DNA from 3 places in the Sphingobium sp. BHU LFT2 genome. Region 2 is predicted to be linked to each of the others. Evidence: predicted binding sites of a transcription regulator. Region 2 holds the regulator's gene; each other region holds the start of a gene.
The links. Region 2 encodes LexA, which represses DNA repair genes until DNA is damaged. Its sites were predicted from a motif close to GTTCCNCNCTTGTTCT; they were not measured.
Positions count from the first base shown of each region.

Region 1: recA (recombinase RecA) is a predicted target of LexA. The motif match lies at 6,629-6,644, and genes of this name have one in related genera.
Region 3: JQK15_RS09130 (MmcB family DNA repair protein) is a predicted target of LexA. The motif match lies at 3,320-3,335, and genes of this name have one in related genera.

Region 1 covers NZ_JAFCGW010000005.1:45,137-54,704, reverse strand. The annotation lists gene aspS (aspartate--tRNA ligase) at 1-1,571, shown strand, start outside; gene JQK15_RS11740 (DUF5694 domain-containing protein) at 1,690-2,778, shown strand; gene JQK15_RS11735 (polyphosphate kinase 2 family protein) at 2,844-3,629, shown strand; gene JQK15_RS11730 (methyl-accepting chemotaxis protein) at 3,711-5,039, shown strand; gene JQK15_RS11725 (hypothetical protein) at 5,128-5,313, shown strand; gene recA (recombinase RecA) at 5,484-6,554, opposite strand; gene JQK15_RS11715 (response regulator) at 6,667-7,023, opposite strand; gene JQK15_RS11710 (hybrid sensor histidine kinase/response regulator) at 7,108-9,528, opposite strand.
Region 2 covers NZ_JAFCGW010000011.1:79,138-88,705, forward strand. The annotation lists gene trpC (indole-3-glycerol phosphate synthase TrpC) at 1-642, shown strand, start outside; gene moaC (cyclic pyranopterin monophosphate synthase MoaC) at 639-1,124, shown strand; gene JQK15_RS18625 (molybdopterin molybdotransferase MoeA) at 1,121-2,305, shown strand; gene lexA (transcriptional repressor LexA) at 2,394-3,071, shown strand; gene JQK15_RS18635 (ComEC/Rec2 family competence protein) at 3,062-5,194, opposite strand; gene gltX (glutamate--tRNA ligase) at 5,244-6,686, shown strand; gene JQK15_RS18645 (citrate synthase) at 6,707-7,993, shown strand; gene JQK15_RS18650 (gamma-glutamylcyclotransferase family protein) at 8,055-8,396, opposite strand; gene JQK15_RS18655 (sensor histidine kinase) at 8,473-9,568, opposite strand, start outside.
Region 3 covers NZ_JAFCGW010000003.1:380,549-390,116, forward strand. The annotation lists gene dnaQ (DNA polymerase III subunit epsilon) at 1-330, shown strand, start outside; gene hpf (ribosome hibernation-promoting factor, HPF/YfiA family) at 402-998, shown strand; gene JQK15_RS09110 (PTS sugar transporter subunit IIA) at 1,129-1,596, shown strand; gene JQK15_RS09115 (PaaI family thioesterase) at 1,583-2,053, shown strand; gene JQK15_RS09120 (DUF1491 family protein) at 2,046-2,396, shown strand; gene JQK15_RS09125 (cell wall hydrolase) at 2,572-3,243, shown strand; gene JQK15_RS09130 (MmcB family DNA repair protein) at 3,347-3,853, shown strand; gene JQK15_RS09135 (ankyrin repeat domain-containing protein) at 3,893-4,531, opposite strand; gene JQK15_RS09140 (SCO family protein) at 4,576-5,229, shown strand; gene JQK15_RS09145 (YcgN family cysteine cluster protein) at 5,233-5,658, shown strand; gene JQK15_RS09150 (M48 family metallopeptidase) at 5,615-6,349, shown strand; gene JQK15_RS09155 (hypothetical protein) at 6,354-6,614, shown strand; gene trhO (oxygen-dependent tRNA uridine(34) hydroxylase TrhO) at 6,611-7,435, opposite strand; gene pdeM (ligase-associated DNA damage response endonuclease PdeM) at 7,501-8,160, shown strand; gene JQK15_RS09170 (TonB-dependent receptor) at 8,351-9,568, shown strand, end outside.

The DNA.
Region 1 (9,568 bases), on a different contig from region 2:
CGATCGACGGCACCGTGGTCGCGCGCGGCCCGGAAGCGACCAACCCGAAGATGGCGACCGGCACGATCGAGGTCGTGGCCGACAAGGTGACCGTGCTGTCGACCGCGGCCGAACTGCCGCTGCCGGTGGCGGGCGAGCAGGAATATCCCGAGGATATCCGCCTGCGCTATCGCTTCCTGGACCTGCGCCGCGAAACGCTGCACGCCAATATCGTCACCCGCACCAAGATCATCCGCGACATGCGTCGCCGCATGGAAGATGCCGGCTTCACCGAATATTCGACGCCGATCCTGACCGCGTCCAGCCCGGAAGGCGCGCGCGACTTCCTGGTGCCCAGCCGCATCCATGCGGGCAAGTTCTACGCCCTGCCGCAGGCGCCGCAGCAATATAAGCAGCTGCTGATGGTTGCCGGTTTCGACCGCTATTTCCAGATCGCCCCCTGCTTCCGCGACGAAGATCCGCGCGCCGATCGCCTGCCGGGCGAATTCTACCAGCTTGACCTGGAAATGAGCTTCGTCACCCAGGAGGATGTCTGGAACACGATGGAGCCGGTCATCGCGTCGGTGTTCGAGGAATTTGCCCAGGGCAAGCCGGTCACCCCGGCCGGCAGCTTCCCGCGCATTCCGCATGCCGAAGCCATGCTGAAATATGGCAGCGACAAGCCGGACCTGCGCAACCCGATCATCATCCAGGACGTGACCGAGCATTTCCATGGCTCGGGCTTCGGCATCTTCGCCAGCCTGGTCGAGAGCGGCAATGTCATCCGCGCGATCCCGGCGCCGGGCGCAGGCGCGGGCAGCCGCAAATTCTTCGACGACATGAATAATTGGGCGCGCGGCGAAGGCTATTCGGGCCTTGGCTATATCAACATCAAGGATGGCGTGCCCGGCGGCCCGATCGCCAAGAATCATGGCGAGGAAGCGACAGCCAAGCTGATCGCGGCGCTGGGCCTTGGCCCGAACGACGGCGTGTTCTTCGCCGCCGGCAAGGAATCGCAGGCAGCGAAGCTGGCGGGTCTGGCGCGTATCCGCGTCGGCGAGACGCTCGACCTGATCGACAAGGACCGGTTCGACCTGTGCTGGATCGTCGACTTCCCCTTCTATGAATATGACGAGGACGAGAAGAAGGTCGACTTCGCCCACAATCCCTTCTCGATGCCGCAGGGCGGGCTGGACGCGCTCAACAATCAGGATCCGCTGAGCCTCAAGGCCTATCAGTATGACATGGTCTGCAACGGCTATGAGATCGCGTCGGGCTCGATCCGTAACCAGTCGCCCGAGGCGATGGTCAAGGCGTTCGAGCTGGTCGGCCTCAGCCAGGCAGACGTGGAAGAGCGGTTCGGTGGTCTCTATCGCGCGTTCCAATATGGCGCGCCGCCCCATGGTGGCATGGCCGCCGGTGTCGACCGTATCGTGATGCTGCTGTGCGGCGCGCAGAATCTGCGCGAGATCACGCTGTTCCCGATGAACCAGCGCGCCGAAGACCTGCTGATGGGGGCGCCGAGCGCCGCCGAGTTCAAGCAACTGCGCGAACTGCATGTCCGCGTGGTGGAGCCGCAGGCGAAGGCATAACCCTTTCCATCGGCTGGAAAGAACAGGGCTCCCACCATCTGGCGGGGGCCTTTTTCTTTGCCGTCTTGCCTTGCTGTATTGTTATGATAACACACGTCGCGGCAAGGGAGCAGGGCGGATGATGCGGACGATCATGGCGACGCTGGTGGCGGGACTGGCAGCGGGGCTTGCGGCGGTGTCGGTGCAGGCGGCTGGTCCCGGTTTCGATCCGCGCGCTTTGAAGGCGGTGGCGGGGCCGCCCAATGAGGTGATGGTGCTGGGCACGCCCCATCTGTCGGGCTGGCCAAAGGATTTCGATGCAAAGGCGCTGGGGCCGCTGATCGACCGGCTGGGGGCGTGGAAGCCGCAATCAATCGCGGTCGAGTCCCTGTCTGGCCTGCAATGCGACGCCTTGCGCCGCGCGCCGTTCCGCTATGCGGAGACGGTGGAAACCTATTGCTGGGACGCGACGCCGGCGCGCCAGGCGACCGGGCTGGACGTACCGGCTGCCACGACCGAGGTCGAGCGGCGTCTGGCCGCCTGGCCGGAGCGACCGACGGCATCGGATCGGCGCCATCTGGCGGCCTTGTTCCTGGCGGCGGCGGATCAGGGATCGGCGCTGGTGCAATGGCTGCGGCTGGACGGCGCGGACCGGCATGCGGGGGATGGGCTGGACGCCATATTGGTGGCGCGGCTGGAAACGCTGCGCCAGCGTCGCAACGAGGAGTTCCTGATTGCCGCGCCGCTGGCTGCCAGACTGGGGCTGGAGCGGCTGGAACCGATGGACGACCACAGCGCCGACCGGCCTTATCGCAATGCCGAGGAGGAGAAGGCGGCGGGCGCGGCGATCATGAAGGCGTGGGACAATGAAGCGACGGCGCGGCGCAAGGCGGCCGATGCGGCGCTGCAGCCCGGCATCCGGACGGGGGCCGGCGTGCTGGCACTCTATCGCGCCTATAATGCGCCGGATCAGGCGCAGACCATCTATGACAGTGATTTCGGCGCGGCGCTCAAGGAGCCTTCGCCCGAGCGTTTCGGGCGCGGCTATGCCGGCTATTGGGAGGTGCGCAATTTGCGCATGGCGGCCAATATTCGCGACGTCTTCGCCGCCGCGCCGGGCCAGCGCATGCTGGTGATCGTCGGAGCCTCGCACAAATTCTATCTCCAGGCCTATCTCGACATGATGCACGATGTGCGGCTGGTCGATACCGATGCCGTGCTGCACTGAGGCCGCGCTTGCTCTTGACGTCGGGGTTCGATCTAATCGGCCGTCCCCTTGCAGGAGAGCGGCGCATGACGATCAATCTGTCGGACTATGAGACCGGGGCGAAGTTCAAGGGCGATTATGATGCGGCGCTGCTGGCGCTGCAGCATCGCCTGTCGAAGATCCAGGTCGCCCATATCCTGCATCGCCGCCGGACCGTCATCATGCTGGAAGGCTGGGATGGCGCGGGCAAGGGCGGGATCATCAAGCGGATGACCGCGGACTGGGACCCGCGTTACTATCAGGTCCATCCGATTGCCGCGCCGACACGCGAGGAACTGGACCATCATTTCCTCTGGCGCTTCTGGACCCGGTTACCCGCCAGCCAGAATATCGGCCTGTTCGACCGCAGCTGGTATGGCCGGGTGTTGGTCGAGCGGGTGGAGAAATATGCCACCAAGGCGGAATGGAAGCGCGGATACAAGGATATCAACGCGTTCGAGGCGCAGCAGGTCGAGACCGGCACCAACATCATCAAGCTGTTCGTCCACATCACCCAGGAGACGCAGGACGAGCAACTGGCGCAGCGGCTGGATACGCCGTGGAAGCGGTGGAAGACCGGCACCGACGATTATCGCAACCGGGCCAGGCGGGCCGAATATTGGGATGCGATGCACGACATGTTCGAGAAGACCGACACCAAGCAGGCGCCCTGGAAGGTGATCGACAATAATAATCGCAAGGCCGGACGAATCGCGGCGCTAACCTATGTGGCGGAGCGGCTGGAGAAACTGGTGCCGATGGATTTCCCGGCGCCCGATCCCGAGGTGATCAAGCTGGCGCGCGAGGCATTTGGTTATAAACCGGCCAAATAATTCCGTAAAAACAACGATCTGTAACAAAAGCGTCATCAAATACTAAGCGGTCATTTACCCTTTTCTTCTAGGCCGGGCGCCATGTACGCGCCCCAGATGCTCGATCGGCCCGACCCGGAGCCGCATGTTGCCGCCGGCACCGCCTTGCCCTTTGCGCAGGGCTGCGCTGCGGTCCGGCTGGGCCAGCCGCTCAGCCAGGCCGTCGACCGCTTCCAGGATGATGCGGCGCTGCGGCTGCTGCCGGTGGTGGACGCCGCCGATCGGCCGGTGGGGGCCATTTATGAGCGCGACATGCGGCGCATCCTTTTCAACCCCTTCGGTCATGCGCTGCTGCGCAATCCCAGTTTCGGCGGGCGGCTGGATGAGCATGTGCGGCCGTGTGCGATGGTGGAGCAGAGTGCCAGCGTCGAACGGCTGATCGACCTTTATGCCGCGCAGGGGAGTGATTGCGAGGGGCTGATCGTGACGCAGGGCGGCCATTATGCCGGCGTGGTCGGCGGCCCGCTGCTGCTGCGGCTGGCGGCGGAGCGGGATACGCGCGATGCGCTGGCCCGCACCCGGCGGCTGGAACATGTGACGCGCGAGAGCGGCGCATTTCGCGCGGATGTCGAGGCGCTGATCGCGGATCTGGTCGGCATGGCCGACATGCTGTCGGCGCGCGCTGAACAGGCGGTGGAGCGGGCGTCGGGCAATGGCGAGGCGGCGGCCGGCATGGCGGTCGCGGCGGAGCAGACGGCTGACAGCCTGCACGGCATCGCCAGCGGCGGGCAGGAACTGGGCGGGCTGTTCCAGGCGATGGAAAGCCAGGTGCGCGCGGCGGGCGAGGCGATCCGCGCGGCGGTGGCGCAGACGCAGGTCGGGGCCGAGCAGACGGCGGCGCTGCGGGTCGAGGCGGACGGGATCGGCGCGGTCATCACCCTGATCGACGATATTGCGCGGGCGACCAGCATGCTGGCGCTCAATGCCAGCATCGAGGCGGCACGGGCCGGCGAGGCGGGGCAGGGCTTTGCCGTGGTGGCGCGCGAGGTGAAGCTGCTGGCGAGCCAGACGCGCGAGGCGGCGGCCGAGATCGGCCAGCGCATCGGCCATGTCCGGCTGGCGGTCGAGACGGTGGCGCAGGGACATATGCACATGGACGCGGCGATGGCGACCGCGAACGAGGTGTCGGCATCGGTCTTTTCAGCGGTGGCGCGCCATGGCGCCTTCAGCCGGTCGATCGCCGCGAGCCTGTCGGAAGCCGGATCGTCGAGCGACCATATCCGCCAGAGTGCGCGCCAGATCAGCGACAATGCGAGCGCGGCGGCGGCAGGCGCCCATGACATCGGCGTTGCGGCGGGGCAGCTGGCGACGGTCGCGCACCGGCTGGACGATCGGGCGAGCCGGTTCCTGCAGGCGATCGAGGCAGGCTGAACCGCACAAAGCCTCTGGTAACGGCGCAAAAAGCAGCTAGTCTTGCACCCAATGGGTCCGGCACGGGCCGAAAATGGGAGAGAAGATCATGCTTGTCATGTTCGTCGGCGTCGATCGCACCGAAACCGCGGTCAACCCTACCCAGGTGACCTTCGTCTCATCCGTGACCGACGGCACCCGCATCCGCTTTGGCGAAGGCCGCAGCGTCACCGTGACCGAACCGATCGCCGAGGTGCTGGATTCGCTCAATCGCGCCCTGCGGCCGCACGAATAGCGGTCTTTTCCCCTCCGTTGCGCCTGCATGGCGACAGCCCTGTCTTGCGCCCGGCAGGTAAAAGGCCCGCCGCGCCATCGCGCAACGGGCCTTTTCAGAGCGTGAAGCCAGAGGTGGACGAAAGGCAGGATCAGGCGCCCGGTTGATCCGGTCGGGCGCGGTCGTCCTGCTTAGTCGTCATCCCCCGCTTCGGGTCCGGCCATCATCCCTTCGGCGACTTCCTCGGTCTTGCCGCGGATCGCCTTTTCCAGGCGGTCTGCCATTTCGGGATTTTCCTTGAGGAAGGTCTTGGCGTTTTCGCGACCCTGGCCGATGCGGACCGAGTCATAGGAGAACCAGGAGCCCGACTTCTCGACCAGCCCGGCCTTGACGCCGATGTCGAGCATCTCGCCGATCTTGGAAATGCCCTCGCCATACATGATGTCGAATTCGACCTGCTTGAAGGGCGGGGCGACCTTGTTCTTCACCACCTTCACGCGGGTCGCGTTGCCGACGATATCGTCGCGATCCTTGATCTGGCCGGTGCGACGAATGTCGAGACGGACCGAGGCGTAGAATTTGAGCGCGTTGCCGCCGGTGGTGGTTTCCGGATTGCCGTACATCACGCCGATCTTCATGCGCACCTGGTTGATGAAGATCACCATGCACTTGGAGCGGGCGATCGACCCGGTCAGCTTGCGCAGCGCCTGGCTCATGAGGCGCGCCTGCAGGCCGACATGGCTGTCGCCCATCTCGCCCTCGATCTCGGCACGCGGCACCAGCGCGGCGACCGAGTCGACGACGAGGATGTCGATGGCGTTGGAACGGACCAGCGTGTCGACGATTTCCAGCGCCTGTTCGCCGGTGTCGGGCTGCGACACGATCAGTTCGTCGATATCGACGCCCAGCTTCTTGGCATAAATGGGGTCGAGCGCATGTTCCGCGTCGACGAATGCGGCGGTGCCGCCGGCCTTCTGCGCCTCGGCGATCGCATGCAGCGTCAGCGTGGTCTTGCCCGAGCTTTCCGGCCCGTAAATCTCGATGATGCGGCCCTTGGGCAGGCCGCCGATGCCGAGCGCGATGTCGAGGCCGAGCGAGCCGGTCGAGATCGATTCAATCTCGATCTTCTCACGGCTGCCGAGCTTCATCGCGCTGCCCTTGCCGAAGGCGCGATCAATCTGGGCGAGCGCCGCCTCCAATGCTTTCTGTCTGTCCATTGTGCCTGTCTTCTTGGAATCGATGAGTGAGAGCATAGCGGTCATCGGCCTATCCCCTGTCAAGCGGATCGCGTCGAGTCACTCGGCGCCTGCCAATGATGTATCCTGTTTGTTCCTGTGGAACAAGAGGGGAACGGAAATTTCCTATCCTGCCTATTCAGTCGGCGAGAATCTTCTCCAGCGCGCGTTCCACGGCGCCGATGGTGAAGGGCTTGGCGAGCGTCGGCCGATCGGCATGACCCTGCGGCAGATCGTCGGCCATGCCGCCGGTGGCGAACAGGAAGGGGATCGACTGCTGGGCCAATATGTCGGCGACCGGCCAGCTTTTTTCACCCTGGAGATTGCAGTCGAGCAGGGCGGCGTCGAACCCGCCCTCGCGCGCCAGGGCGCACGCCTCGTCCACCGACGCTGCGGTCGCGTGGAGGCGATAACCAAGCGCGTCGAGATAATCTTCCAGCATCATGCCGATCATTGCTTCATCCTCGACGATGAGGATGGACTTGCCGTCAGCCATGCGCCCTTGTCCCTTGTTCTTGCTTCCCATCGCTAGCCAAAGGGGCAGGCGATGCCCAGCATAATCGTTTGCCGGCGGCCAAGTTCATTCCGCCGCCGGTCGCATCGCCAGTGCGTCGCGCGCCGCTTCGGCCAACTGGTTGACGGAAAAGGGCTTGGGCAGGAAGGCAACATTGGCGATGTCGATCGACTTGCGCAGTTGCTCCTCCGCATAGCCGGACATGAACAGCACCGGCAGGTCCGGGAAGCTCCGCCGCGCCTGCGCCACCATCGCCGGGCCGTCCATATTGGGCATCACCACGTCGGAGATCAGCAGGTCGATCTTCTCGCCGCCGCCCAGCACTTCCAGCCCCTGTTCGCCGTCGCTGGCGGTCAGCACCTTGTAGCCCTGACGGGTGAGGGCACGTTCGGCCACGGCGCGGACCATATCCTCATCCTCGACCAGCAGAACCGTGCCGGTGCCCCAGGTTTCGCTGCGCTTGATCGGCGTCTTGGGCTTGGCCTGTTCAATGTCGCCGCCGGCATAGACCGGCAGATAGATGACGAAGCTGGCGCCCCGGCCCAGTTCGGATTCGGCGAAGATATAGCCGCCCGACTGCTTGACGATGCCGTAGACGGTGGAGAGGCCAAGACCGGTGCCCTTGCCCAGTTCCTTGGTGGTGAAGAAGGGTTCGAAGATCTTGGACAAGATGTCGGGCGGGATGCCCAGGCCCGTGTCGGACACGCGCAGCGCGGTATAGTCGCTGATCGGCAGAATTTGCTGCCGCATCTCGCGCACGCGGTTCGCCGGCACGCCATAGGTCTGGATATTGAGCGTGCCGCCCTCGGGCATGGCGTCGCGGGCATTGACCGCCAGGTTGATGATGACCTGTTCCAGCTGGCCGGGGTCGGCGCGCACCGCGCCGAGGTTGCGGCCATGGCTGACGTCGAGCTTCACATTCTCGCCGAGCAGGCGCTTCAGCAGGTTGGAAACGTCGGCGACGATGTCGGGCAGCTGCAATATCTGCGGGCGCAGCGTCTGCTGGCGCGAGAAGGCGAGGAGCTGGCGGGTGAGGCCGGCGGCGCGATTGCTGTTCGACTTGATCTGGGTGATGTCGTCATAGTCGCTGTCGCCCGGCGTATGGCGCATCAGCATCAGGTCGCAATGGCCGATGATGGCGGTCAGGATATTGTTGAAGTCATGGGCGACGCCGCCCGCCAGCTGGCCGATCGCCTGCATCTTGGTCGCCTGCGCGACCTGGCGCTTGAGCTTCGATTCCTCGCTATTGTCCTTGAGGCTGAGCAGCACGGCGGCCTCGCCCAGGCCGCGCACGCCGGCGAGGCTGAGCGCGATCGGTTCTTCGGGCTGTTCGCGCATGCGCACGGCGATGTCGCCCGACATTTGCGGGCCGACGGCAAAGCGGCGCACCGCGTCGGCCACCGCCGCCTGATCCTCGCGCACGACCAGGTCGCCGGGATAGCTGGGCGTTTCGGCATCCTTGATGCCGGCGGCGCGGGCGAACGCCTTGTTGACGAACAGCACCCGGCCGTCGCGGTCGGCCATGGCGAGGCCGAAGGGCAGCAGCGAGAGCAGGGTTTCGATATAGGAAAGGGCAGAGGTGCCGCCACCGCCGACCGGCTCGTCGATCAGCAGCAGCAGCATCGGGCCGTCCTGCGCCCCATTCTGGATGCCGCCCGGCTGGGTGGCGCGGCGCAACGGCACCTGCAGCAGGCGCAGCGGCAGGCCACCGCTTTCCTCGCGCGCCAGGAACAGCCGGCCCTTGTCATCGACCCGCATATGGGCGGCGAAATCGCGGCCGGTGATGTTGGCGTCGATCCGGCCGGCGGCGCGCAGCAGGAAGGCGCCGTTGGCGGCGCGGATGCGCCCCTCGCCGCCGATCATCACCGCCATGATGCCGGCTTCGCCCAGTTGCCGCCCGGCCTCGCCCGTCAGGACGCGGTGGACATCGTCGAGCGCGCTGGGCTGGCGCATCGGGGTGAAGCGCCAGAGCAGATAATCTTCCGACCGGCCGGTGCGGGTGATGTCGACGTCGAGGCGCAGGGTCGCATGGGCGATCGCCTCCACCTTGGCCTCGCCATCGCGCCAGGCGGCGCGGGCGGCGGCGGTCAGGCTCTCGATCAGCGAGGCATCGGCATTGACGGCCGGGGGCGAGGGATAGCCGGGGAACCATTCGCCGAACAGGTCGCTGGCGCAGACCAGCCGGCCGGCGCGGTCGGTGACGGCGATCGCCATGCTGGAGGCGTCGGCGGCGGCACGCGCCACGGTCCAGTCGGGCACGGCATCACTGGCGGACAGTGGTGGGGGATAGAGGCGGCGATACCAGGCGAGCAGCGCGGCGATGGTGATGACCGTGGCGGCAAAGCCGGCGGCCAGCGCCCAGTCGCCGATGGCATAGAGGACGATCGCGGCGGAGGCGGCCGCGGCGAGCGCGAGCAGGGGCACGAAGCTGCGCGACGGGGCCTGCCCCATCCACGCCTCATCATCCCTGTTTACCCGCGCGACCATCGGCGCCGTCCCCTTAAGCCCTTACAATGGAACCATGACG
Region 2 (9,568 bases):
TCGGGCTTCGGCCTCATCGCTGAGGTGAAGAAGGCCAGCCCGTCCAAGGGGCTGATCCGGGCCGACTTCGATCCGCCGGCCCATGCGGTGGCCTATGCCGCCGGTGGAGCCGCCTGCCTTTCGGTGCTGACCGATGAACCCTATTTCCAGGGCCATGATGATTATCTGATGGCCGCCCGATCGGTCTGCGCGCTGCCGGTGCTGCGCAAGGATTTCATCGTCGATCCCTGGCAGATCCTCGAAAGCCGGGCGCTCGGCGCCGACGCGATCCTGATCATCGTCGCCGCGCTGGACGACGGCCAGATGCAGGAGATTGAGGACGCCGCGCTCGGCCTTGGCATGGATGCCCTGATCGAAGTGCATGACGAGGCCGAACTGGAGCGCGCGCTCAAGCTCCGTTCGCGCCTGATCGGCGTCAACAACCGCGACCTGCGCGATTTCAGCGTCGATTTCGCCCGCACCTATGAACTGGTCGGCAAGGCGCCGGAGGGCTGCACCTTCGTTGCCGAAAGCGGCCTTGGCTCCCATGCCGACCTCACCGCCATGGCCGATCATGGCGTGCGCTGCTTCCTGGTCGGCGAAACCCTGATGCGCCAGGCCGACGTCGAGGCCGCGACCCGCAACCTGCTGACCGGAGCATGACCGGCCTCACCCATCTTGATGAAGACGGCGCCGCCCGCATGGTCGATGTCTCGGCCAAGGCCGTGACCGCGCGCGAGGCGGTGGCCGCCGGCCGCATCACCATGGCGGCCGACGCCGCACAGGCGATCGCCGCCGGCCTCGTCAAGAAGGGGGATGTGCTGGCCGTCGCCCGCGTCGCCGGCATCATGGCCGCCAAGCGCACCGCCGAACTGATCCCGCTCTGCCATCCGATCCCGCTGAGCGCCGTCACCATCGACTTTACCCTCCACGACGATGGCGTCACCGTCACCGCAACCGCGCGCACCGCCGGCCAGACCGGGGTGGAGATGGAGGCGCTGACCGCCGCGACCGCCGCGCTCCTGACCGTCTATGACATGGCCAAGGCGCTCGATAAGGGCATGATAATCGGCGATGTTCGCCTGCTCGCCAAGCGCGGCGGCAAATCGGGCGACTGGACCGCGCCGGAGAGCAGCGACCGATGAACCTGATGCCGGTCGCGGACGCGCAGGCGCGGCTACTTGCCCTCGCCGATCCGTTGCCGGCCGAACATGTGCCCGTCGCCACCTGTGCCGGTCGCTGGCTCGCCACCGACATCAGCGCGCGCCGCGACCAGCCCTGGGCCGATCTTTCCGCGATGGACGGCTATGCCGTGCGCGCATCCGAAGGCGCCGGACCGTGGCAGCTGGTCGCCACCAGCAGCGCGGGCGACGCCGATATCCCGGCCCTGCAACCGGGCCAGGCTTGCCGCATCTTCACCGGCGCGCCCTTGCCGGCCGGCGCCGATGCGATCCTGATCCAGGAAAATGCCACGCGCGCCGGCGACAAACTGACCGCGCATGACGGCATATTGACGCCCGGCAGGCATGTCCGCCCGCTCGGTTCCGATTTCCGCGCCGGCACGCTGCTGGTCAGCGCAGGCAGCCGCCTCACGCCGGGCCAGATCGCGCTTGCCGTCCTTGGCGGCCATGGCAGCCTGCCCGTCGGCGCCCGGCCCCGCATCGCCCTGCTCTCGACCGGCAATGAACTTGTTCCCCCCGGCGCGCCGACGCCGCCGGGCTATCTCCCCTCGTCCAACGCGCCGATGCTCGCTGCCCTGCTCGCCGCCCTGCCCTGCGACGTGATCGACCTTGGCATCGTGCCCGACGATCTCGCTGCCATGACGCAGGCGCTGGAACAGGCGGCACAGGCCGATATCATCGTCTCGACCGGCGGCGCCTCGGTCGGCGACCATGACTATGTCCGCCCCGCCTTCGCGGCCGCCGGCGGCACGCTCGATTTCTACAAGATCGCGATGCGGCCGGGCAAACCGCTGATGGCCGGGCGCCTGGGGAACGCCACCTTCCTCGGCCTGCCGGGCAATCCGGTCTCCGCCTTCGTCACCGGCACCCTCTTCCTCTGCCCGCTGGTCCGCCATCTCGCCGGATCGCGCGCCCCGCTGCCGCCGGTCGTGCAGGCCCGCCTTGCCGCCCCACTCGGCGCGACGGCGGAACGCGACGATTATCTGCGGGCGTTTCGCGGCGCCGACGGGATCGTCTCGGCCACGTCGCAGGACAGCGCCGCCACCGCCGCCATGGCGCTGGCCGACTGTCTGATCCGTCGCCCGGCCGGCTCAGCCCCCGCCATTGCCGGCGACATGGTCGACATCATCCCGCTAACTGCCTGACCGGCAAAAGCCGCGCATGGCTTAAGGCGCTTGACTTGCCCCTTTCCGTTTCCTATGCGTTCTTCATTCGTTCCATGGAGGACCGCCGATGTTGACGCCCAAGCAGCAGGAATTGCTGAGCTTCATTCAGACCCGGCTGGAAGAAGGCGGCGTGTCCCCTTCGTTCGAGGAGATGAAGGACGCGCTCGATCTGCGCTCCAAGTCCGGCATCCACCGGTTGATCAACGCGCTGGAAGAACGCGGCTTCATCCGTCGCCTGCCCAACCGCGCCCGCGCGCTCGAAGTGCTCAAGCTGCCCGACGCGATGCACCGCGCGCCCGCGCCGGCCATTCCGACGCCCAAGGTATCGGCGCCCGCCGTGCTGTTGCCGACCGCCGCCAATGACGTGATCGAAATCCCGCTGCACGGCCGCATCGCCGCCGGCGTCCCGATCGAGGCGATGGAAAGCCACACCATGCTCTCCGTCCCCGCCGCCTTGCTCGGCTCGGGCGATCATTATGCGCTCGAAGTGTCGGGGGACTCGATGATGGAGGCCGGCATTCTCGACGGCGACTTCGCGCTGATCCAGCGCACCGATGTCGCGCGCGAAGGCCAGATCGTCGTCGCCCTGATCGATGACGCCGAAGCGACGCTCAAATATTTCCGCCGCGAAGGCAGCCGGGTTCGGCTCGATCCCGCCAATGCCGCCTATGAACCGCAGATCTATGATCCGCGCCAGGTCCGCATCCAGGGCAAGCTCGCCGGCCTGCTGCGCCGCTACAACTGATCGGCCGTTCGGGGCCGGCGGCGCACGATCCAGGGATGCGCGTCGCCGGGCCGATGGACGGTGTGAACTTTGCCGCTTTCAAGGCCAATCGACAGGCCGCCGGTGCGCGACAGCAGCCGGCGGTCGATCTTCATCCAGCGCGGCCGGCACCACCAGGGCAGCCCCCGATCGCTGATGACGATATCGGCCGCCGCGCAGTCCCGCTCCAATATTGGTCGGTCCACCAGCATCGCATTGCGCGTCACCAGCAAATGCCAGTCGCGCCCGCCCCGTGGCAACGTCACCGCGCACAGATCGGTCGAACAGCGCGCCTGCTTCATCGTCGCGATCGCCTCCAGCATCCCGTCATAGCCCGCGCTCTCGCTCAGCACGTCGCGGACATAGTCGCCCGCCCCCTCGCGCAGCAGCGCCATCGTCCCCGTCGGTGTCCGCACCGCGACATGCCGCCCATCGCCCGTCACCACGATATCGGGCGGCGCCAGCAGCGCGATGCCGGCCAGGCCGATTGCGATTGGCCCCAACCCCAGCCAGCGCCAGCGACTGCGCCACAGCAGGCACCAAAGGCCTCCCACCACAATGATCGCGAACAGCCCGCCCGGCACCGCCGGCGCCAGCATCACCGCCATCGGGCTCGCCGCCACGCCATGCGCCACCGCCAGCAGCAAAGCGATCGCCTTGCCGGTCAGCCACCAGAAGGGCGCGCCCAGCCCGACCAGATCGAAGCACAGCGCCAGCGCCTCCAGCGGCATGATGACGAAGGTGGTGAGCGGGATCGCGACCAGATTGGCCACCGCGCCCAGCAAACCAGCCTTGTGAAAATGGTAAAGCGCGATCGGCGCCAGCACCAGTTCGATGGCAAGGCCCGTCATCAGCATCGCCGCCACCGTCCGCCCGGCCTTGCGCGGCAAAGGCTCGTCCCGCGTCATCGCGAACGCCTTGAACCGCCGATGCTCGCCCAGCGCCACCAGCGCGACCACTGCGGCAAAGCTCATCTGGAAGCTCGGCCCGATCAGCGCTTCCGGCCAGAAGACCAGCACCACCAGCGCCCCGGTCGCCACCAGCCGCAATGTGATCGCCTCGCGCCCCAGCGCGAGCCCGCCCAGCACCAGCAGCGCCGCGATGCAGGATCGCACCGTCGGCACCTCCGCGCCGGTCAGCAGCGTATAGCCGATCCCCGCTAGCGCGCCGCCGGCCGCCGCGATCAGCATCAGCGGCCAGTCCAGCGCCGCGCGCGGAATCAGCGCCAGCAAGCGCAACAGCAGGAATATCACCGCCCCGATCAGCGCCGTCACATGCAGGCCGCTGATCGAGAGAAGATGGGCAAGGCCACTGCGCCGCATCGCCTCCGCATCCGCTTCGGCAATCGCGCCCTGGTCGCCGGTCGCCAGCGCCACCGCAATCCCCGCCGGTGCGCCTGCCACCTGTCCGCTGATATGATCGAACAGCCGCGCCCGCAGCGTCGGCGCCTCGCGCGCCTGCTCCACCATCTCGACCGGCGCCAGCGCCCGCCCGGTCGCCCCGATCCCCTGGAAATAGGCGCGTCGCGCAAAATCGAACGCCCCCGGCACGCTCGGCGGCGCGGGCGGCATCAGCCGCACGCGAAAGCGCAGCACCGCCCCCTTGCCCAGCCCTTCGGGCACATCCGCCTCTGCGATATTCACCCGGATCGCCGCGGGCAGCGCCGGCGCCTCGATCGGCCGCAGCCCCACGCGCACCATCTGTTGAGCCGGCAGCTTGGCCACCGTCGTCACCGTCCCCGTCACCTGTGCGAATATGGGACGCGCCAGCGGCGGTTGTCCCAGCCATGTCGCCTTGCCCCAGACCAGCAGACAACCAATGCAGGCCAGCAAGCCGGCCGCCACCAGCATATGCCGCAATCGTGCGCCCACCGGCAGCAACAGCGCCAGACAGGCCAGCCCCAGCGCCCCGCAGCAACAGGCCAACCAATGTGCCGGCCCCGGCAGCACGAACCAGCCGGCAATGCCCACACCCAGCGCCACCGGCACCCACAAGGCAAGCTGTTCGCGCTCCACCTCCAGCCATTGTTCGATCCGCGCAAATCCATTGTGCGCAATACGCACCGTCCTGCGCCCAACGGACGTTTGTCGTGGCTCAAAAGCCATGCTAGGGGGCGTCGCATCCATGGATTAGGCAGGAAGAATGTCAGCGAATATGACGGCAAGTGCAACGGGATTGAACAAGCAGGTGGTGACCCGTTTCGCCCCGTCGCCAACGGGCTTCCTGCATATTGGCGGCGCCCGCACCGCGCTGTTCAACTGGCTGTTTGCGCGCCATCATGGCGGCAAGTTCCTGCTCCGCATCGAGGATACCGATCGCGCCCGCTCCACCGAGGAAGCCGTGGCCGCCATCTTCGACGGCCTGGAATGGCTGAACCTGGGCGGCGATGAGCCGGCGGTGTTCCAGTTCGAGCGCACCCCGCGCCATGCCGAGGTCGCCAACCAGCTGCTCGCCAATGGCCATGCCTATCGCTGCTATGCGACGCAGGAAGAGCTGGCCGAGCTGCGTGAACAGCAGCGCGCCGCAAAGCAGCCGATGCGCTATGACGGCCGCTGGCGCGACCGTTCGCCGGAGGAAGCGCCCGAAGGCGCGCCCTTCGTCATCCGTATCAAGGCCCCTCGGACCGGCGAAACGGTGATCGAGGATGCGGTGCAGGGCCGCGTCGTGGTGCAGAATGCCGAACTGGACGACATGATCCTGCTGCGGTCGGACGGCACCCCCACTTATATGCTGGCCGTCGTGGTCGACGACCATGACATGGGCGTCACCCATGTCATCCGCGGCGACGATCATCTCAACAACGCCTTCCGCCAGCTCGCCATCATCAAGGCGATGGGCTGGGAAGAGCCGGTCTATGGCCATATCCCGCTGATCCACGGGTCGGACGGCGCGAAGCTGTCGAAGCGCCACGGCGCGCTCGGGGTCGACGCCTATCGCGACGAGATGGGGATGCTGCCGGAAGCGGTGCTGAACTATCTGCTGCGCCTCGGCTGGGGCCATGGCGATGAGGAAATTATCTCGATCGAACGCGCCATCGAACTGTTCGATATCGACGGCGTCGGCCGCTCGCCCTCGCGCTTCGACATCAAGAAGCTGGAAAATCTGAACGGCCATTATCTGCGCGAAGCCGACGAGGCGCGCCTGGCCGCTCTGGTCGCCCCGCGCGTTGAGTCGCGTCTTGATACGCAACTGAATGACGCCCAGCGCGATATTTTGACCCAGGCGATGGTTTCGCTCAAGCCGCGGGCCAAGACACTTAACGAAATTGCAGAAGGCGCGGAGTTTCTGTTCAAATCTTGCCCGCTCGATTTTGACGAGAAGGCGTCTGCTCTGCTAGATGAACCCGCGCGTGAGCTGCTGAAAAAGACAGCCGACGCTCTCCAGCCCGTCCAGTCCTGGACGGTTGAAGCGATCGATGAAGTGATACGCCGCGTGGCAGAGGATGCGGGGCTTGGCCTGGGCAAGGTGGCACAGCCGCTTCGTGCGGCGCTCACCGGGCGCACGGTCTCGCCGGGTATTTTTGATGTCCTCTTCCTTCTGGGGAAAGAGGAAAGCTTGAAGCGACTGACCGCTGCGGGGCACGTGGTGGCCGGTTGACGGCAGTTAAGGAGAAAAACATGTCGGATAATAATGCCAGTTTGACCGTTGGCGGAGAGGCCAAGGACTATGCCATCATGGATGGTACCGTCGGTCCCCAGGTCATCGACGTTCGCAAGCTCTACGCCAACACCGGCATGTTCACCTACGATCCGGGCTTCACCTCGACCGCCAGCTGCGAGTCGGGCCTGACCTATATCGATGGCGACGCCGGCGTGCTGCTGCACCGTGGCTATCCGATCGGCCAACTCGCCGAACAGTCCAGCTTCATGGAAGTCTGCTATCTGCTGCTGAATGGCGAACTGCCGTCGGCCAAGGAACTGGCCGAGTTCACCAACACCATCACGCGCCACACCATGGTGCATGAACAGCTGACCGCCTTCTTCCGCGGCTTCCGTCGTGATGCCCACCCGATGGCGATCATGGTCGGCGTCGTCGGCGCCCTGTCGGCCTTCTATCATGACTCGACCGACATCAACGATCCGGAACAGCGCCGCATTGCGAGCCACCGCCTGATCGCCAAGATGCCGACGATCGCTGCGATGGCCTATAAATATTCGGTGGGCCAGCCCTTCGTCTATCCGCGCAACGACCTCAGCTACACCGCCAACTTCCTGAACATGACCTTCTCGGTCCCGGCGGAAGAGTATAAGATCGATCCGATCGTTGTCGACGCGATGGACAAGATCTTCACCCTGCATGCCGACCATGAGCAGAACGCGTCGACCTCGACCGTCCGTCTCGCCGGTTCGTCGGGCGCCAACCCGTTCGCCTGCATCGCGGCCGGCATCGCCTGCCTCTGGGGGCCGGCACATGGCGGCGCGAACGAAGCCGCGCTCAACATGCTGCGCGAAATCGGCACCGTCGATCGCATTCCGGAATATATCGCCCGCGCCAAGAACAAGGACGATCCGTTCCGCCTGATGGGCTTTGGCCATCGCGTCTACAAGAATTACGATCCGCGCGCGACCGTGATGCAGAAGACCGCGAAGGACGTGCTGGAGAAGCTGGGCGTCAACGACCCGATCTTCGACGTCGCCAAGGAACTGGAGCAGATCGCCCTCAACGATCCCTACTTCATCGAGAAGAAGCTCTACCCGAATGTCGACTTCTATTCGGGCGTGATCCTCTCGGCGATCGGCTTCCCGACCGAAATGTTCACCGTGCTCTTCGCCCTCGCCCGCACCGTCGGCTGGGTCGCGCAGTGGAACGAAATGATTTCGGACCCAGCCCAGAAGATCGGCCGTCCGCGTCAGCTCTACACCGGCCCGACGCAGCGCGACTATGTCGCCGTCGACAAGCGCTAAGACGCGGTCACAAGAGACAAGAGGAACGGCGCCCCATCGGGCGCCGTTTTTCGTTTAGGGCTCAGCCGCCTACCCCTGCATGGACATAGATCCAGGCTGGCACCCGCCCCTGATCGGTAACGACATCGATCGCGACACGGCGATAATCCGCCCCCTCGAACGCATCGAGCCGCGCCCAGTGCGCCGGCAGGTCGGGCGAGCGGAACAGTTGGACCGCCACTGCCGCGCCGCCCTCGTCGGGAATGAAGGCGGGAAAGCCCATCGACGCGGCCCAGCCATGCGCGACCAGATGGCCGGTCACATGCCCCGCCTGCCAATGGCCCTGCAGTTCCGCCAGTTGATGATGATTGGCCCGTCCGGGCGCCAGCGTGCCATAGGTGGCCAGGCAATGCGATCTGTCCATGCCACCACCCTATCGGCGCGGCATCGGCCGGACAAACAAGTGCTCTTTATCTCATATAAGCGCGATCGCGCGCCCGTCAGTCGAGCACCGGCAAGGTCAGGATGAAGCGCGCGCCCTCGCCCGGCGTGCCGCCAACGCTGATGTCGCCGCCCATCGCCCGCGCCAGCTTGCGCGAGATATAGAGGCCAAGCCCGCTGCCGCCCGGATCGTCGCGTCCCAGCCGCTCGAACTTGTCGAAAATCTTCTCGCGATCCTCCAGCGCCACGCCCGCCCCCTGGTCGATCACCAGCACCCGTGCCTGCCGGTGCTCGCGCTCGACGACGATGCGCACGTGCGATCCCTCGGGCGAATAGCGCACCGCATTGCCGACCAGATTGACCAGTATCTGCAGCACGCGGCGGAACTCGCCCCTCGCCATCAATATCTGATCGACGTCCGGGCAATGGATCTTGATGTGACGATCCAGCGCCTTGACCGTCAGCAGGCCGCCGGCCCGCCGGCCCAGGTCGGCGAGGTCGACATCCTCGATGATCACGCCGAAATCGGGCCGGTCGATCGCCTGCAGATCCGCCAGATCGTCGACCAGCGCCATCAGGTGACGGCCGGCGGTCGCAATATCATTGGCATAATCGGCATAATCGGGCCGCAGCGGCCCTTCCAGTTGCGCGCCGATCGTGTCCGCATTCGCGATGATCCGCCCCAGCGGCTGGCGCAGCGATCGATCAAGCCGCTTGCCGAACTCGCCGGGATAGAGCGACAATTGCGTCGTATCCGCCCGCGCCAGCGCCGGCGGCCGTTCGATCGGGCAGGCCTTGCCGCGATAGCCGACCAGATGGCCGGCCAGGTCGAACAGCGGAAAGCCCGCCAGCCGCACATGCTGTTCGGGATCATGCACCAATGTCGCGACCTGATCGCGAAAGGCGCGGCGCTGGGTGAAACCGCGCAGGATCGCCATGTCGCCCTCGCCATCACTCTGCAGCTCGAAATAGCTGGAGAAACGGCTGCCCGGCAGGGGCGGCTGCGTCGGCAATGCGCCCTGCCGGTCGGTCCCGGCAATCGCCATCTGGAACTGCAACTGGGTGTCGATCTGCCAGGTCCAGCCATCGGCCAGCGCCGCCAGATCGGCCTCGCGCCGGCTATGGTCGCCGGCATTGGCGAGCGGCGGACGCTCG
Region 3 (9,568 bases), on a different contig from region 2:
CTGCATCCCGGCGCCAAGCACAGCCTGGACGCGCTCTGCACCCGGTACGGCATCGACCGCAGCCATCGCGTCAAGCATGGCGCGCTGCTCGACGCCGAACTGCTGGCGCAGCTCTATGTCGAATTGACCGGCGGCCGTCAGATCGGCCTGGGTCTTGCACAGGAGGAAGAGAAAGAGATCGTCAGGGTGGAACTGACGGAAACCGCCGTTGTTCGCCCTGTTCGTCCCGCGCGCGTCTTCACGGCGAGCGCGGAGGAGCTGGAGAGGCATGCCGCTTTCGTCGCGAAGCTGGATAAGCCGCTCTGGCTCGAGGAGGCGCCGCCGGCCTGAACCTGCCGGCGTTTGCCACGTGCCAACCGGGCCGCTGATCCGGCGTCCCGGCAAGAATAAGGAGAAGGCATATGGATATCCGTGTTTCCGGGCATCAGGTCGAGACGGGCGAGGCGCTCAAGCAGCACGTCAGCGACCGGCTGGAAGCGATAGCCGAGAAATATTTCTCCCGCACGATTTCCGCCCAGGTGACCTTCCGACCGGCCCCGCATGGCGCCTTCCATTGTGATATCGTCTGCCATGTGATGACCGGCCTGATCCTGAAGGGCGCCGGCGAGGCGCAGGAGGCGCATCCCGCCTTCGACCAGGCATCGGACCGGATCGAGAAGCAGCTGCGCCGCTATATGCGCCGCCTGAAGGACCGCAGCATCCAGGCCGCCGCGGCCGAGGCGCAGCGCGCCAATGGCTATAGCGTCGATGATATCGACGGCGCGGGCTATACCATCTTCGCCGGTGCCGCCGACGAGGAGGCCGAAGCGGCCGATGCGCCCCTGATCGTCGCCGAAACGCGGGTCGACATTCCCGAGGCCAGCGTGTCCGACGCGGTGATGATGCTGGACCTGCGCAACACCAATGCGCTGCTGTTCCTTAATGCCGGCACGTCGGCCTATAATATGGTCTATCGCCGTCAGGACGGCACGATCGGCTGGGTCGAGCCGCGCGGCTGACCCCCTGCCAAGCCGGGCCGCCTGTTGACCTCCGGGTGCAGGCGGCCTATGGGGCCGGGCTTTAGTTTCTCCGAGCAACGCGCATTTTTTTCGACAGGCTGGGCGCGCCTCGGCTGCCCCCGGAAGTAAAATGGTGCATTTCAACGATATTGTCTCGCCGGACGCGCTGGCCACCGAGGTGACTGTGAACGGCAAGAAGATGCTGTTCCAGAAGATCGCGGCTCTGGCGGCGCAATCCTATGGCGTCGATGCCGAAGCGGCCGCCGACGCGCTGCTGGAGCGCGAGCGTCTGGGCTCCACCGGCTTCGGTGGCGGCGTTGCCATTCCCCATGCCAAGCTGCCGGGCCTCGACCGCATGTGCGGCGTGGTCGTGCTGCTCGATCCGCCGGCGCCGTTCGACGCGGTCGATGATGCGCCGGTCGATGTCGTGTTCGCACTGCTGTCGCCGCAGGACAGCGGTGCCGAGCATTTGAAGACGCTTGCGCGTGTATCCCGCTATCTGCGTGACGAGGCGCAGGTGACGCGCCTGCGCGGTGCCAAGTCGGCCGAGGCGCTGCACGCGCTGCTGGCCGGTGGTGAGGCGCGTGACGCCGCCTGAGGCCGCTGCGCTCGCCAGTGGCGAGGCGGCGCATTTTCGCGCGCTGGAGCATCTCTACAACAGCGCGCCGATCAACGACCTGTTCCTGTCGACCCTGCGCGTGCCGGAACCCGGTCGGTCGGTGATCGATTTCGAGGTCGACGAGCGGCATTTCCATGCCGCCGGCGCGGTGCATGGCACCGTCTATTTCAAGATGCTGGACGATGCGGCCTTCTATGCCGCCAACAGTCTGGTCAGTGATCGTTTCCTGCTGACCACCGCCTTCAACCTGCTGTTCACCCGGCCGATCGGCCCCGGAAAGCTGCGCGCCGAGGGGCGCTGGATCAGCGGCAAGCGCCGCGTCTATGTCGCCGAAGCGAGCATCCTCGATTCGGACGGGGAAGAGGTGGGCCGGGGCACCGGCACCTTCATGCGGTCGCAGATTCCGCTGTCATCGCTGCCGGGATATCATGGCTGAGGACAGTCCGGCCGCGCGGCTGACCAGCGCGATGCTGGTCGGCGCGCTGGTGAAGCGGGTGAATGCCGCCGGCGGATTTGCCATGATCCTGGCCAAGGGCGATGCAATGAGCGGCGTCATCTTGGTCCAGGTGATGGACAAGGGGCGGGAATCCGCAATTTTCGAACGGGTATCGAACTTTCGCGGCGGCCATGCATTGATGCGCTGTGGACCCCCTGCGGAAGAGGGGCCTGAGGCGTTCGCCGCCTATGCCGAACGCCGGCGCAGATCGGACCCCGACCTGTGGCTGGTGGAGCTTGATATCGCGGATGCGGAACGGTTCGCCGCTGAAACGATCTGCTGATCGTTGACTCCTTGCACGCGCGCGGGCAATGGCGGCCAACGCTGAACGCGCAGGTTGCCTGCATTCGTCCACGGGGGGCGGGCCGGTAAACACGCAGACGGGGGGCGGCCGAACGTCACAGAATATCGGTTACAATCGACGTTTCTGGCCAATAACCGCACGATTTTGAGCAATAATGAGTTTTCGTCTGAAGGCCGCGATCATCGCGGCATTTACGCTGTCGGCCGCTGCGGCTGTTACGGCGTCGGACATGTCGAGTGCCAGCGAGGCCTCCCTGTCCACGGTTTCCCTGCCGGAAACCGCCGCGCTGACTAGCGCACCCACGGCCGGCACCAAGCCCGCCGTCGTTTTCGCTGCGCCGCAGGAAGTCGCGCAGTCGCTGGATTCCGGCTCCAAGGCTGGCAGCAATTTTTCGACCGATATCGAGCCCAAGGCCGAGACCCTGGCAGCCCTGGTTGATGCGCAAGGCGCTCCCGAGGATGTCGAAGGCGACATGAAGTGCCTAGCCGGTGCAGTCTATTTCGAATCCAAGGGTGAAACGCTGGAGGGCCAGCTGGCCGTTGCCCGCGTGATCATCAACCGCGCCAAGTCGGGCCGCTTCGCAAGCAGCCTGTGCGGTGTCATCTATCAGCCGAGCCAGTTCAGCTTCGTGCGTGGTCACGGCATGCCGCCGATCAACATCACCAGCGATTCCTGGCGCCAGGCCGTTGCGATCGCGCAGATCGCCCTGGACGACAGCTGGGACAGCCAGGCCGAAGGCGCGCTGTTCTTCCATGCCCGCCGCGTGTCGCCGGGCTGGGGCAAGACCAAGCTGGCGTCGATCGACAATCACGTCTTCTATCGCTGATCCGCGCTCACCGCGCGACAGTGACGCCCTTTTGAAGGCCGGTTCGGACCCCATGTCCGAATCGGTCTTTTCTTTTGTTCCCTTCCTGTTCTAATCTGGTGCCATGACCATCCAAGACGCTTCCCAAGACCTCGATCGCTGTTCACCGCTGACCGACGGGACCGCGCTGGCGGTTGCGCGCGGCACGCTGCGCCTGTTTCATCGCCATGACATGAACGGCATATTGGAAGTGCCGTTGCCCAATGGCCGGCGGGCCGACATCATGGCGATCGACAGCGCCGGGCGCCTGACCATCGTCGAGATCAAGTGCAGCCGGGCGGACCTGCTGGGCGACATGAAATGGCCGGATTATTTCGACTATTGCGACCGCTATTTCTGGGCGGTGCCATCGGGCTTCGACACCAGCCTGTTCGACAGCGAGGCGCTGTGGCCGGCCCGCACCGGCCTGATCGTCGCGGACCAATATGATGCCGAACTGGTGCGCGCCGCGCCGTTCGAGCCGCTGGCCGCCGCCCGGCGCAAGGCAGAGACGCTGCGCTTCGCCCGCCGCGCCGCCCGCCGCCTGTCGGCGCTGGCCGACCCGGATTATGCGGCGGAACTGGGCTGGTAAGGGTTAAATAAAAGGGCGGCCTGGCCGCCCTTTTTCATATCAGAAGACCGGACCCTGGACCGGGCCCTTGGGCGTGGCATTGCTGGCCTTGGCGGAATCGAGCGCTTCGACCAGACCCGGCGTGCGGCTGTCGCGCTCGGCATAGTCGCGGGCGGACATGCCGGCGATGGTGTCGCGCTTGTCCGCATTGGCGCCCTGCGCCACCAGCAGGCGGACCAGGCCGATGTCGCGCAGCTGCACCGCGCGGATCAATGCGGTCTCGCCGCTGCCATTGGTCTTGTCGACCTGGGCGCCGCGGGCGAGCAGCAGGCGCACGCCTTCTTCAAACCGGTTCTGCACGGCGAGCAGCAGCGGCGTGGTGCCATTATTGTCGGCCAGGTTCGGATTGGCGCCCTTCGACAGCATGAAGTTGAGCCATGTCGTGTCGCGGCGGCCGATGACGATGTGCAGCGCGGTTTCGCCGGTGGTGACGTCACGGCTGTTGATCACGGTCGAACCCGGCTTCTGCAGCATTTCGGTCGCCTTGTCGCCGTCAGCGTCCTTCACCGCCTTGAGGAAGTTGTAATTGTTGGAAAACTGGGCCTGGGCCGCAACCGGGGCCATCAGTGCCAGGGTGATGGCGGCAGGCCGCGCCAGAAACAGCCAGGTGGAAAGTCCGCTCTTCATCCCAATCTTCATCGTCGCGCGCCCCGTTCGATTTGCAAATCGGCCCATAGCAAGGCATGGCAGGCGACACCATGAACAAAGCGCTGATCTCGCTCGCCCTGCCGCTTCTGGCCTTGCTGACGGCATGCAATATGGGGGCTGGCGGCAACGCATCAAGCGGCGAGAGCGAACAGGGCAATCTGGTCGGCGCGCGCATCGGCGCGCCCTTCACCCTGACCGACCAGGACGGCAAGACCGTGCATTGGGACGATTATAAGGGCCAGTATCGGATCGTCTATTTCGGCTACACCTATTGCCCGGATGTCTGCCCGGTCGATCTGCAGCGGATCATGCAGGCGTTCAGTGCCTTCGAAAAGGCCGCGCCCGCCCGCGCCGCGAAGGTGCAGCCGATCTTCATCAGCGTCGATCCCAAGCGGGACACGCCGGCGGTGCTGAAGCCCTATGTCGCGGCTTTCCACCCGCGCCTCGTCGGCCTGACCGGCACGCCGGAGCAGATCGCGAAGGTGGCCAAGGACTTCGTCGTCCTCTACAATGCGGAAAAGCCGGAAGGGGCGAGCGACTATCTGGTCAGCCACAGCCGCACGCCCTATCTGTTCGGGCCGGACGGCAAGCCGATCGCGCTGGTGCCGGTGGATGATCCAGGCACGCCGGATGTGGACGAGGGCGCACCCGATATCGTGCGCGCCTTTCTCGAAAAATGGGTCAAGTGACATTTGGACTTCTGGGACAAGCCCCTCGACAAGCTGAACCGCGCCGAATGGGAAGCGCTGTGCGACGGTTGCGGCAAATGCTGCCTGCACAAGGCGGAAGATGAGGACACGGGCCGCATCTATCCGACCAATGTCGCCTGTCGCCTGCTCGACCGGCATAGCGGCCATTGCACCAACTATCCCGACCGGCGGCGGTTCGTGCCGGATTGCGTGCGGCTGACCCCGGCCAAGGTGAAGCAGATCAGCTGGCTGCCGCGCACCTGTGCCTATCGGCTGCGCGAGGCGGGGCTGCCGCTGCCCGAATGGCATTATCTGGTCTGCGGCGATCGCGAGGCGGTGCATCGGGCCAAGGAATCCGTACGCGGCTGGACCGTGGCGGAGGCCGATGCCGGCGATTGGGAACATCATCTTGTCGACCGAGAGCTCTGAGGCAGAAATACTGATCGATGGCGTCGCCATGCCGGTGCGGGTGCGCCGGTCGGCGCGAGCGCGCGCCTACAAGCTGACGATCGACGGGTTGCGCGGCGAATTGCGGCTGTCGCTGCCGGCGCGGGCGAACCTCAAGCGCGCGCTGGGCTGGGCGCAGGGGCATGAGGATTGGGTCCGGGCGCAGATGGCGGTGACGCCGGCGGTGACGCTGCTGGGCGACGGCGCGACCTTCCCGCTGGAAGGGCGCGAGGTGCGCATCTGCTGGATCGCGGGGGCGACCCGCACGATCCGGCTGGAGGGCGACCGGCTGATCCTGGGCGGGGCGGCGGAATCGGTCGGTGCGCGGGTGCTGCGCTGGCTCAGGACGCGGGCCAAGGCGGTGCTGGAGGCGGAGACGCTGGCGATGGCGCAGGATCATGGCCTGATCGTCGCCTCGGTCGGCACTGGCGACACGCGCAGCCGCTGGGGCAGTTGCACGTCGACCGGGGCGATCCGTTATAGCTGGCGGCTGATCCTGGCGCCGGCCTGGGTGCGGCGGTCGACCGTGGCGCATGAACTGGCGCATCTGCTGCACATGGACCATAGTCCCGCCTTCCACGCTGCCCATGCCCGCATCTATGGCGAGGATCCGCGCCCTGCGCGTGCCTGGCTGAAGGCGCATGGGGCGGGCCTGCACCGCTATCAGGCCTGAACCCATGGCGCGCCGGAAACGCTATCTGACCGCCACCATGCCGGACGGCTATGTGCAGAAGATCGGGCCGACCGCCGACCCCTTCACCCATTATTGGCGGATCGTCGCCATACTGGAAAATGGCAAGACCGAAGTGTTCTGGGGCCACACCCGCTCGCTGGCCGAGGCGAAGAAGAAGCGCGCCGCCGCGCCCGATGGCGCGCGGATGCGGGGCTGGACATCCTATCAGTTCGAGATGGTCGAACTGGTGGAAAGCGCGGATTAGCCCCGATGCGGCCAGGCGCCGTCGGCGTCGCCGCCGGGGCAGTCATGGTCGGTATCGCGCGGATAGGGCAGGCCACAGGCGCTGCAGGTGGCATAATGGCCCTGTTTCAGCCCATGGCCGACAGCGACCCGCTCGTCGAAGACATAGCAGTCGCCCTGCCAGCGGCTCTGGGCCTCCGGCATTTCCTCCAGATAGCGCAGGATCCCGCCCTTGAGGTGATAGACTTCGTCAAAGCCGCGCGCCTTGACCAGCGCGGTCGATTTTTCGCAGCGGATGCCGCCGGTGCAGAACATCGCGATCTTGGGGCTGCGGCCTTCGTCGCGCAGCTTCGCGGCGAAATCGTCGAACCAGGCGGGAAATTCGCGGAAGGAGCGGGTGGCCGGGTCGATCGCATTCTCGAACGTGCCGACTGCCACTTCATAGGCGTTGCGGGTGTCGATGATGACGGTGTCGGGATCGGCGATCAGCGCATTCCAGTCCGTAGGATCGAGATGCACGCCAGCCTGATGGGCGGGATCGAGGTCGCCTGCGCCCAGGGTCACGATCTCCGCCTTCACCTTGACCTTCATCTTGCCGAAGGGCGCGCTGTCGGCGGTCGCATATTTGACGTCGACATCGGCGCAGCCGGGCAGAGCGCGGATATGGGCGACCAGCCGCTCGATCGCGTCGGCCGTGCCCGCGACCGTGCCATTGATGCCCTCACGCGCCAGGATCAGCGTGCCGCAGGTGCCAAGATCGGCGCACAGTGCGCGCAGATCGGCGGCGGTTGCCTGCGGGTCGGCGAAGGTGGCGAAACGGTAGAGGGCTGCGACGGTGAACATGGGGAGCCCTATAGGCGCTGGCGCGCATACTTGAAAGCCGGGCGAAGAGGGCGCATAGCCGGGCGATGGTTCCCCTTTCGTTCGCAGGTCATGATTTCCTGGCTTTGCCGGAGGCGGCTTTGTTCTGGCCGGCCCAGGGCGCGCTGCTGGTGGCCGACCTGCATTTCGAGAAGGCGAGCTGGTATGCGCGCTTCGGCCAGTTCCTGCCGCCCCATGACAGCGCGGCGACGCTGGACATGATCGAGGCGCTGGTGGCGCGCACCGGCGCGCGGGCGATCTGGTCGCTGGGCGACAGTTTCCACGATGCCGATGGCGCGGCGCGGCTGGACCCGCGGGCGCGGGCGCGATTGCAGGCGCTGACCGAACGGCTCGACTGGCTGTGGATAACTGGCAATCATGACGTCGGCGTGGCGCAGATGCCGGGCGGACGCCGCGCGGTGGAGGCGGAGGTGGACGGCGTCTGGCTGCGACATGAAGCCGACCCGGCCGATCCCCGGCCCGAGATATCGGGCCATTTCCACCCCAAGCTGCGCCTGTCGCTGCGCGGCCGGCATGTATCGCGCCGCTGCTTCGTCGGATCGCCGACCAAGCTGATCCTGCCGGCGCTGGGCGCGCTGACCGGCGGGCTGGATGCAGGCCATGGCGAGATACAAAAGGCGGTCGGGCCGGGTGCAATGGCGTTGATACCCGTTTCCGACCGATTGCTGCGCTTTCCGCTGACGTAAGCAAACGCTACGGAAACCGGGCGTTAAATTGTTGCTGCTAGGCAACAGGACTATGCGGCCATCATCACGCAACTGCGGAAAAAGCCCGGAATCACGCGATATATTGCGTTATTCCGACTGTGGCAGCATAATCGCGCATAGTCCCGACCCGGCAAAAAGCCAGGCGGGCCAGGAGAGGATGCACATCATGATGCACAAGAGCCTTTGGCTGCTGTCCGCCGGTGCCGTCGCGCTGGTGGGCGCCATGCCGCTTGCCCATGCCCAGGATGCCGCGCCGCAGGCGGCAGTGGACACCGAAAGCGTCGACATCATCGTCACCGCGACCCGCCGCGCCAGCCCGCTGTCCGACGTGCCGATCGCGGTATCGGCGGTCGGCCAGCAGGCGATGCAGAATAGCGGTGCCAATGATATTCGCGCGCTCAATCAGCTGGCGCCGTCCCTGCTGGTTTCCTCGACCGGGACCGAGGCCAATGGTTCGGCCCGTATTCGCGGCATCGGCACGGTCGGCGACAATCCTGGCCTGGAAAGCTCGGTCGCGGTGTTCATCGACGGCGTCTATCGGTCGCGCACCGGTGCGGGCCTCAATGATCTGGGCGAGATCGAGCGGGTCGAGGTGCTGCGCGGGCCGCAGGGCACGCTGTTCGGCCGCAACGCGTCGGCGGGCCTGATCAACATCGTCAGCAAGGCGCCGGAATTCACCCTGGGTGGCATGGCCGAGGCGACCTATGGCAATTATGATTATTGGCGCCTGGCCGGGCGCATCACCGGCCCGATCGCCAAGGGGATCGCGTTGAGCCTGGACGGCGTCTGGTCGAAGCGTGACGGTTTCTACGATCTGGTCGATACCAGCGGCAACAAGGTTGGTGATACCAATGATCGCGACCGCTATTTCCTGCGTGGTCAGGCGCTGATCGAACCCAATGATGCCCTGTCGATCCGGCTGATCGGCGATTATACCAATCGCGACGAAAGCTGCTGCGGCGCGGCCTATGTCGAGACGCGCGAACGACGGCCGGCGACCGGCGGCGGCTATAGCACGGCGCCGTTCAACCGCATCGGCGCTATCCTGGCCGGGCAGGGCAGCGTCTTCCCCGCCGATCCCTATGATCGCGAGCTGACCATCACCGAAGGGCGCGACTATGTCAGCAAGCTCAAGGACTGGGGCGTGTCGGGCGAGATCAACTATGGTCTGGGCGGCGCGAAACTGACCAGCATCACCGCCTATCGCGACTATAAATCCCGCGACTATGGCGATTATGACTATTCGGGCGCCGACCTTCTCTATCGCGATCCCAACACCTATCGCCAGTTCAAGACCTTCACCCAGGAATTGCGGGCGCAGGGTTCGGCCTTCAACGAGGCGCTCGACTGGCTGGTGGGCGGCTATTACGCCAATGAGAAGCTGACG